3 regions of the Peribacillus aracenensis genome follow, and region 3 is predicted to be linked to each of the others. Evidence: riboswitches for the same ligand, from Rfam matches in the RefSeq annotation. Region 3 holds a riboswitch; each other region holds the start of a gene.

Region 1 (3,289 bases), on a different contig from region 3:
AGAGAAGTTCTATTGGACGATATTCTCGGAAAAGACTCTAATCAAATCCTCTATTGGGCAGGTAAACAATTAGCAAGAAAATTCCCATTGAATGGCGATCAGGAAGTTATTGAATTTTTCCAAAGCGCCGGATGGGGCAATCTGGAAATCTTGAAGTATACGAAACACGAGATGGAATTATCCCTGACGGGTGAAATAATCAGCCGCCGCCTGGACTTACACCCTGATTGTCACTTCCAGCTTGAAGCCGGTTTCCTTGCCGAGCAGTTTTCACTGCAAAAAAAATTCCTCAGCGAATCAACGGAAGAAATCAAACGCCGCGCAAAAAAAGTGATATTCACCATCCAATGGGATCCCAGAGATCCAATCTAATGAGCCCTTAAAACAGACTTACCCTTTTTACCGGAAGTCTGTTTTTTATTGGACTCCTGCACTTAAGCTAGCACATTTGCATGCTGACCAAGTTTAAATGCTTCATGAAGGGATTCAACCGCCTTCACCATTTCCTTTTCATTGACGACAGTCGAAACTTTAATTTCCGACGTGCTGACCATTTTCACCTGGATGCCTGTATTGGCCATCACTTCAAACATCTCGGCAGCCACACCGGGGTTGGATACCATACCAGAACCGACGATGGACACTTTGGCCAACCCGCTCTCCGTTTCGACCCGGTCGAATCCCAATCGTTCTTTATTATTTTCCAGCACGATCAAGGCCGCTTCCGTATCTTCACTTTTTGTGGAAAAAGATAGATTGGTCGTATCCTCGGCTGTCATGCTTTGAATGATGATGTCCACATTGATCCGGTTTTTCGCAAGTGTCGTGAAGATTGTGGATAATGCACCAAGTGATTGGGGCAAACCATAAATTGTGACTCTCGTAATACTGTCTTCAAAAGCAATGCCGCGTACAATTAAGTTTTCTTCCATAGTTGCTTCCTCCTCAATGATCGTTCCTGATTCTCTCTCCATGCTTGAACGGACTTCAAGCGGAATTTGATAATTTTTTGCATATTCGACAGCCCTTGGATGGAGGACGCCCGCCCCTAGGTTGGCAAGTTCCAGCATTTCATCGTAAGAAATGGATTGGAGTTTTCGCGCGCCTTTTATGTAGCGTGGATCCGTTGTGAAAACACCTGTTACATCGGTATAAATATCGCATCTATCCGCATTCAGAGCTGCAGCGATGGCAACCGCCGTCGTATCGGAACCGCCTCTTCCCAATGTAGTGATTTCCCCATTTACATCGTTTCCCTGGAAACCGGCCACGACCACTATTTTCTTCTGTTGAAGCTGAGCTTGGATCCTTGAAGCATCAATGTTTAAAATCCGGGCATTCCCATGAACAGATTCCGTTTGCATGCCAGCCTGCCAGCCAGTATACGAAATGGCTTCATGCCCTTCTTCAATCAATGCCATCGTTAACAGGGAAATCGTTACCTGTTCCCCAGTGGTCAATAGCATATCCATTTCCCTTTTGCTCGGGGTTCCGGAAATATCACGGGCCATGGAAACCAATTGGTCCGTTGTTTTCCCCATGGCTGAAACAACGACGACTACCTCATTTCCATTCTCCGCTTCCTCGATTACCCGATTGGCAACATTTTTGATTTTTTCTACGCTACCGACGGATGTTCCGCCGAATTTTTGAACGATTAATGCCATCCTCATGCACCCTCTCTACTTTTTAGGCAATAAAAAAAGCAATGAGAAATATCTCATTGCTGTGATCACATATCCAATACTGTAAACACACTGAGATAGCTCTCCAGGGTATAAACCCTGACAATCCGCCATTTATTAAATGTCGGACCAGGAAAACAAGGTATGAGTCTTGTCTTCCTTCGGCGTCATCCCCTTTCAAAACCTTTCATGGAAGCTCATACTTCTCCAGGTCTTTACTCTTGAATTCCGCACCTCTATCAGCACTTTTAAGTTGTCTAGTTAAAAATTCCTTTTAATCATAGCATAGTGATTTATCGGTAGCAAGATTATTCTTGTAATTTTCTAACGATTCCCTCGGCTACCCCTTTTGGCATTCCAGCTTCCATGATTTCCTCGACTGTTGCCTCTTTGATTTTCTTCAATGATCCAAAATGCCTTAATAATTGCTTCCTTCGTTTTTCCCCGACTCCTGGAATATCATCAAGCTGGGAGTGAACCGCATTTTTCCCGCGTAGCTGGCGATGAAAAGTAATCGCGAACCGATGCACTTCATCCTGAATTCTTTGCAATAGGTAAAATTCCTGGCTCCGAGAATCAAGAGGTACGATTTCAAGAGGATTTCCGATCATCAATTGCGATGTCCTATGCTTTTCATCCTTAATGAGGCCTGAAAGCGGAATCTCAAGGCCCAATTCATTCTCCAGAATATCCCGAACGGCTTCGACATGTCCCTTTCCGCCATCAATGATGATCAAGTCCGGTAGCGGCAGCCCTTCTTTCAATACTCGTGAATACCTTCTTCTGACCACTTCACGCATCGATTCATAATCATCAGGTCCCTGGACCGTCTTGATTTTATATTTTCGATACTCTCTTTTTTCCGGCTTCCCATCAATGAACACGACTAAAGCCGAAACAGGGTCACTTCCCTGGATATTGGAGTTATCGAAAGCTTCAATTCGGTGCGGGGTGTAGATGCCCAGTTGGTTCCCGAGGTTTTCCACCGCATTGATCGTTCTTTCTTCATCCCTTTCAATCAAAGAGAATTTTTCCTGAAGGGCGATGGAGGCATTTTTATTCGCCAATTTAAGCATGTCTTTTTTCGCCCCCCTTTTGGGGTGAATCGTTTTGACCCCAAGCAGCCCTTCGGCCATTTCGGCATCCACTGATTCAGGCAGCAAGATTTCCTTTGGTTTAAAATGGTTCGTAATCTCGTAAAACTGACCTAGGAATGTAAGTAGTTCCTGTTCGGGTTCATCATAGACCGGAAAAAGTGAAACATCCCTTTCTATTAATTTACCCTGCCGGACAAAAAATACCTGAACACACATCCATCCTTTATCATAGGCAAAGCCAAATACATCCCTGTCGACGAAATCGGTCGTCATCATTTTTTGCTTCTCCATCGTAATATCAATGTGGGCAATCTTGTCACGGAACTCCTTGGCCCTCTCGAAATCGAGCTCTTCTGATGCCACTAGCATTTTTTCAGTCAGTTCTTTTTTTATTTCAGTATGCCCGCCGTTCAAGAACCGGTTGATATCATCCACCATTTTTTTATATTCCTGTTCCTCTACTTCATATACACATGGGGCCAGGCACTGGCCAAGATGATAATAGAG
Region 2 (3,289 bases), on a different contig from region 3:
ATCAATATAGAATTCAGAAAATGCAATGAAGTCTACGTCTAACTCCCCTGTTTCCTTATTTTTGGCTGTAATGTGATAAGAATGTACGAGCATGTTATCTTTTGCCTGTGGAAATGTAATATTCAAACTTTTTAGTGTCGATTTTTCTTTTACAATCGAAGCCTTGTCTTTAACTGCAAAAACCGGTGGTAACTGATCTCGATCGTCTGTATATGTAAAGTTATTTTTTTTAGAAGGGTGTTTGATTACCCATGGTTTTCCTGCCCAATCGTCTTTATGAAAATCACGTTTTTTAAGGACAACTTCATTATTATAAACTTCTACAATCATACCTTGACTAATATCCCGATATCCTTCAGGATGAAACCCTTGAAGTTTGCCCGGCTCTAATTCCAAATAACTTACAGAAGACGTGCCAACAGACGTAAAGTCTTTTTGATGAATCGTTCTAGGGTCTTCAAGTGGATAATGAGAATGGCCTGAAAATGTAATAACCTGTGGATGTTTCTTTAATGTATCATATAAAAGTTCTTTATTTTCCTGAGTTCCCCATAAGTCACTTCCATACACAGTGTCTTTAATGTGTTGATGAAGAAAAACAAAGATTGGTTGGCCCGGATTCTCTTTTTCTGCTGCAGCTAACTTTTCGCCTAGCCAGTTAATTTGATGAACAGAATATAAACCATGCGTATTACCATTTTCCGGACTTAACGTAATAAAATCATATCCATTTACTTTTTTATGATAGTAAAGAGAATCCATTCCTGTTTTCTCGAGAAAGCGATCTTGTGCTTTTTCTACTGAAAGTCCATTCCAATAGTCATGGTTTCCCATAGTGAACATGGATTGAACATCGCCTTGTTTCTTCTCATTATAAATGGAGAAGAACTTATCATATTCAGTAGCGTAGCCATAGTCCGTTAAATCCCCAACGACAACAAAAGCATCCTGTTCAGGCGCAGCTTTGTTTAATTGATCCATTGCTGTTCTAAACTTGTTCATATCAGCAGTTGATCCATCATCTATATGTACATCACTGATTACAGGAAAAACGAGCTCGGGTTTACGTTTATTATCTGAATTTGAAGATTCCGAGAATGCTTGTACATTTGATAAAGAAGTTGCTAATCCCACCGTTACAACTGTCAACATTGCAGCAAATTTACTTTTCGCTTTCAAAATCTTTTTCCTCCTATATATCATTTAGTCGCTATAATTATGTAAGTATTTCCCAATAAGTAAAATATCCTCCTCATTTTTCAATTTTTATGTGGTTTTCCAATTAAAATAGTAACTTTACATTATTAATAAAATATAGGTTCAGTGTAATTTAAATATTAATAAATCAAATAATACCTATGGCCAATAGTCATTCCGTTCACTTAAATTGTTTCTGGAGGAAAACTTAAGATAATTTTTCGCTTGTAGTAATGATTTACCTTTGCTTGATGTAAAAGGGGAACTACCCCTTAACTACGTAGTTATCCCCACGAATCTTAATGGCTTTTATCATTCCATCTCATGGATTTGGAGATACGTATGCTGTTATACGTATCCCGTTCCAATCCTGAAAGGAATGAAAGCACCAAGAGTTCAATCCGTTTGATCTTGTTTGGCTGTGGATTTATTTCCATTTTCAGCAACATAATCGCTGGTAAAATTGCCTGCTATAATGCTATCGAACATCTTCAGTTTGTTTTCCTCTTTCATGCAACTGTTCTGACCAGTTTTTATCGGACCACAGATAATTTTGTCTATGGTTTGGTTAACATTAGCTTGATGTTATTAATGGCATCCTTTCTAAATTGTCCTTGCAATAAAGAGGATTCCTTGTTATATTACAGACAATTAAATATTTTCTTACTTCATACTTTTTGAAGTGAGGATAGAGGAGCAAAGACCATTAGTACACATTTTGAGGAGAATGAGATCCCATGACTATTGTGGAAAGGGGAATTTGCCGAAGCGGAAAGAATCTCATGTTCTTGAAGCTGGTTCTGCTATTGAATAAATGCAGGACTGTCATATAGGAAACTATATGGAGGGCTATCTTATGCGCGGAAACATTTTTTTGATAAATATTGTTTCTACTGCAGCAGCGAATCCTCGTTGTTGCTTTTTTGCGTTTACTCCTGAATGGCCCTAACCACCTCTGAATTTTTATAAAAATTATACAAAAGGGTGTGAAGTTATGAATTTTGGCCAAGTTTTAACCGCAATGGTTACCCCGTTTAATCATAATGATGAGGTTGATTTTAATGCTACGAGAACTTTAGTAAATTATTTAATTACTAATGGTTCTGATGGATTAGTAATAGCTGGTACAACTGGAGAGTCTCCTACATTAACTGCAGAAGAGAAAGTGGATTTATTCAAAATGGTTGTAGAAGTTGTTGATGGAAGAGTTCCAGTCATAGCTGGAACTGGCTCAAATAACACGAAGGCTTCCATCAGCTTAACAAAACAAGCAGAGGCAGCAGGAGTCGACGGAATCATGCTCGTTACCCCATACTATAACAAGCCGTCTCAAGAAGGACTATTCCAGCACTTTAGTGCTATTGCCCATTCAACATCATTACCGGTAATGCTTTATAATATCCCAGGACGAAGTGTCGTGAACATGTCCGTTGAGACGATTGTTAGCCTCTCAAAAATCAACAATATTGTGGCAGTAAAAGAAGCAAGTGGTGACTTAGATGCCATGGCACAAATCATCAGCAAAACAACTAGCGATTTTACATTGTACAGCGGCGATGATGGATTGACATTACCGGTTTTAGCCATCGGAGGAACAGGCATTGTTTCGGTTGCTTCACACATAATTGGCAATGAAATGCAAGAAATGATCAATAGCTTTAAAAATGGGGATGTCCAAGTTGCTGCCACTGCTCATCGCGACCTTCTTCCAATTATGAAAGCATTATTTGCTGCACCAAGCCCAGCACCGGTAAAATCAGCATTAAATATGCGGGGGTTAAATGTTGGAGGTGTCCGCTTACCATTGGTCCCTTTAAACGATGAAGAAAAAAGAGCACTACAAATAGCTCTACAACCGAGTAACACGGAAGCAATTTTGTTAAGTAAATAAGCTTAATGATTCATTAATCGAGTCTTCAATACCGATTTTCTGATTAAAAAACATAATAACCGGGCGAAATTTAAAAAAGCAGTGCAAACTTCGAATGAAGTGTACTGTTTTTTTATCGCTGCAAGGCTCAGTGCTAAAACTAGTTGAGCAATATAATGATTTTATATGATTAAGGGCAAAAGGAGAATTTACATTTTCAAG
Region 3 (3,289 bases):
TTTGAATTATACGAGAAACATAAATGCCATTCATCTTTCAAAAGGTAAAACCAATCTTATCGGCATCATCATCCCCTTCAACAATCACCCATATTACGGGGCAATCGTTAACGGAATCACTAAACAGGCAAATGCAATCGGCTGTCATATCGTCATCTTTCAAACAAACTATGACAGAGAGAAGGAAATCGAGGCTTTTAATATGCTGCAAATGAAGCAGCTCGATGGCATTATCGTTTGTTCAAGGATTTCGGAAATGAAAATCCTTTTGGAATATCAAAAATACGGACCGATCATTTTATGTGAAGATACGGCCCAGGCTGAATTCTCATCCATCAGCATTGATCATTATGCAGCTTTCTCCTGTGCCCTTGAGTACGTGATTGCTAAAGGATATAAGAAAATCGGATACAGCCTCGGCCGTAAAAAGAGCAGAAATAGTTCCCATCGTACAAAAGCCTTTACCGATATCATGAGTAAACATCAACTGGTAAACAATAAGGAATGGCTGTTTGAAGGCAGTTATCACATCAAAGACGGTGAACAATTGTTTCAGGAATGGAATTCGATGATGGATAAACCTGAAGCCATCATCATCACGAATGATGACACGGCCGCTGGCTTCATTCTTACCGCTAAGAAATCAGGTATAAGGGTCCCGGAGGATGTGGCCATTCTCGGTTTCAATAATGATAGCCTGGGTGAAATGCTCGACATCACGACCATTTCCTTGCCGTTGGAATGGATTGGGAAAATGGCGGTGGACCTATTTGAGAATCCTGAGCTGGTCAAACATGTAAAACTGGACTATGCCCTTATAAAAAGAAGGACCGTTTAATGATCTCCATGCTTTATTTTGGTATATCGCCATTTGAATTCTTCCTTGCCGCCATCATTCATTAACTAGGAAAAAATAACCACATAAAATAATCATTGCGATATTCATGAGATTATTTTATAATTTTGATATAGTAAAGTTTACTCAATTACTAGCAATCTATTAGCGATTGCATGAATTTCATGAGAACTATCGTCTGACGTCACTTACAAGCTGGCGCAACGATTTTAGAAAATTGAATACTTCCTCATTTACCGATGAGTTAGAGGCTGCAGCTTATAAAAGTAAAACGGACGAGATTCTGGAAAATTCAAGACTCCGTTTGAAAGGATAAATTGCCGAAGTAAGGGTATATTCCATGTATATTCTTGCTGGCGGTGTTACCGAACAGGAACACCACTGTCACGCTTTTTCAAAAAAGCGTGGGGAGCTATCTTCGGAAGGATAAACGGGTTTATTATAAACAGCCGTCGATCTTTTTCGACTGCTGTTTTTTATTTTTCGTTCCCTTCCAATAAAAAGGAGTGTAACATCAATTGTCAAATTCACAATCAGCATCAAGCCCTACTGAACTGAAAAGGAGCCTGAAAGCGCGTCATTTAATGATGATTTCATTAGGTGGAACGATTGGAACAGGTTTATTTTTAGCAAGTGGCGGTGCCATTCATTCAGCCGGTCCCGGCGGTGCCTTGGTGGCATACGCAGTCATCGGCATCATGGTTTATTATTTAATGACAAGTCTTGCAGAAATGGCAGCGTTCATGCCAGTGGCCGGTTCATTCCGTGTCTATGCATCCAAATTCGTCGATCCGTCTTTCGGTTTTGCGATTGGTTGGAACTACTGGTATAACTGGGCAATCACCATTGCCGCTGAATTGGCAGCCGTTGTCTTAATTATGAAGTTCTGGTTCCCGGATAGCCCTTCAATTATCTGGAGTGCCATTGCATTAATCACTATGTTTCTTATCAATTACATGTCAGTAAAAGGTTTCGGGGAGGCAGAATTCTGGTTTGCCATGATCAAAGTCGTGACAGTCGTCATTTTCTTGATCACGGGTGTTCTGATCATTCTCGGGATCATGGGTGGGAAAGACCCAATTGGATTTTCAAATTTCACAATGGGTGAAGGTCCCTTTAACGGTGGGTTCTTCACGATCCTAGGCGTATTCATGGCTGCCGGCTTTTCATTCCAAGGAACGGAATTGCTTGGAGTGACTGCAGGTGAAAGTGAGGATCCAGAAAAAAATATCCCAAAAGCGATCAGATCCGTTTTCTGGCGCATCATCTTATTCTATATCCTTGCCATTTTTGTAATTGGCATGATCATTCCGTTTACCGATTCACGTTTATTGAGTGAAGATGTTGCCGTAAGTCCATTCACGCTTGTATTTGAACGGGCAGGCCTTGCATTTGCTGCATCCATCATGAACGCGATCATTCTATCATCCGTACTCTCTGCCGGTAACTCTGGCATGTACGCTTCAACCCGTATGCTATGGGACTTGGCACGTGATGGGAAAGCACCGAAATTCCTAGGCAAGTTAGATAAAAGGGGAGTACCCGTGAATGCACTTATCGTGACTTCATTAGTAGGCTGCGTTGCATTCTTAGCTTCATTTTTCGGTGATGGCGTCGTTTATATCTGGTTATTGAACGCTTCAGGCATGGCAGGATTCGTCACCTGGGTTGGGATCGCGATTGCCCATTATCGGTTCCGCAAAGCTTACGCAGCTCAAGGCCTTGATATGAATGCTTTACCATTCCGGGCAAAAGGCTTCCCATTCGGGCCTATATTCGCACTTGTCCTTTGCCTTATCATTATCATCGGACAAGGCTATCAAGCTTTCAGCAGCGATGGGATCGACTGGAATTCAATGTTTGTTTCCTACATTGGCTTAATTTTATTTTTCGCCCTTTGGCTCGGCTATAAAATCAAGCATAAAACGAAAATCATTCCCCTGGAGGAATGTGACCTTAAATCAAAATAATGCGCAAAGGACCTGTTCTAAGGAGAACAGGTCCTTTTTTCATATCAAATGATAAACACGGCATTCATATGGACGCAGAGGTTTGCTGGAGATTCCTTCTTCTTCCTGATCATAATTGCCTATCAGCCTTGTGGCTGAATATGCATGCAGCTCTTCAGGCAAAGTATAGGAGGCCTCCTCTTCTTTAAAGTTACATAGCACCAGCAGCTTTTCTTCTTCAAACGATCTCGTGTAGGCAAATATTCGTACATCATCCGGCCATAGCAGTTCAAAACGGCCATAAACGACGATTTCATGTTTCTTGCGTAATTGAATAAGCTTTTTATAAAAATGAAAAATGGAATTCGGATCATTATAGGCTTTTTCTGCATTAATCTCTGGAAAATTGGGATTAACCTTAATCCATGGCGTCCCTTTCGTGAATCCTGCGTTCCGGGAGTCATTCCACTGAATCGGTGTCCTC

The links. A riboswitch is a leader RNA that binds a small molecule or an ion and turns the genes downstream of it on or off. The one in region 3 is predicted to bind lysine.
Region 1: linked by a shared signal. The riboswitch ahead of N0M92_RS08715 (aspartate kinase) and the one ahead of N0M92_RS11110 (amino acid permease) in region 3 are both predicted to bind lysine.
Region 2: linked by a shared signal. The riboswitch ahead of dapA (4-hydroxy-tetrahydrodipicolinate synthase) and the one ahead of N0M92_RS11110 (amino acid permease) in region 3 are both predicted to bind lysine.

The regions. Positions count from the first base shown of each region.
Region 1 is NZ_JANZMJ010000006.1:110,134-113,422, forward strand. It holds gene N0M92_RS08710 (YslB family protein) at 1-372, shown strand, start outside; gene N0M92_RS08715 (aspartate kinase) at 435-1,667, opposite strand; lysine riboswitch at 1,756-1,932, opposite strand; gene uvrC (excinuclease ABC subunit UvrC) at 1,994-3,289, opposite strand, start outside.
Region 2 is NZ_JANZMJ010000049.1:1,546-4,834, forward strand. It holds gene N0M92_RS27440 (metallophosphoesterase) at 1-1,179, opposite strand, end outside; lysine riboswitch at 1,879-2,057, shown strand; gene dapA (4-hydroxy-tetrahydrodipicolinate synthase) at 2,192-3,088, shown strand.
Region 3 is NZ_JANZMJ010000008.1:183,022-186,310, forward strand. It holds gene N0M92_RS11105 (LacI family DNA-binding transcriptional regulator) at 1-838, shown strand, start outside; lysine riboswitch at 1,094-1,279, shown strand; gene N0M92_RS11110 (amino acid permease) at 1,375-2,826, shown strand; gene N0M92_RS11115 (glycoside hydrolase family 13 protein) at 2,866-3,289, opposite strand, start outside.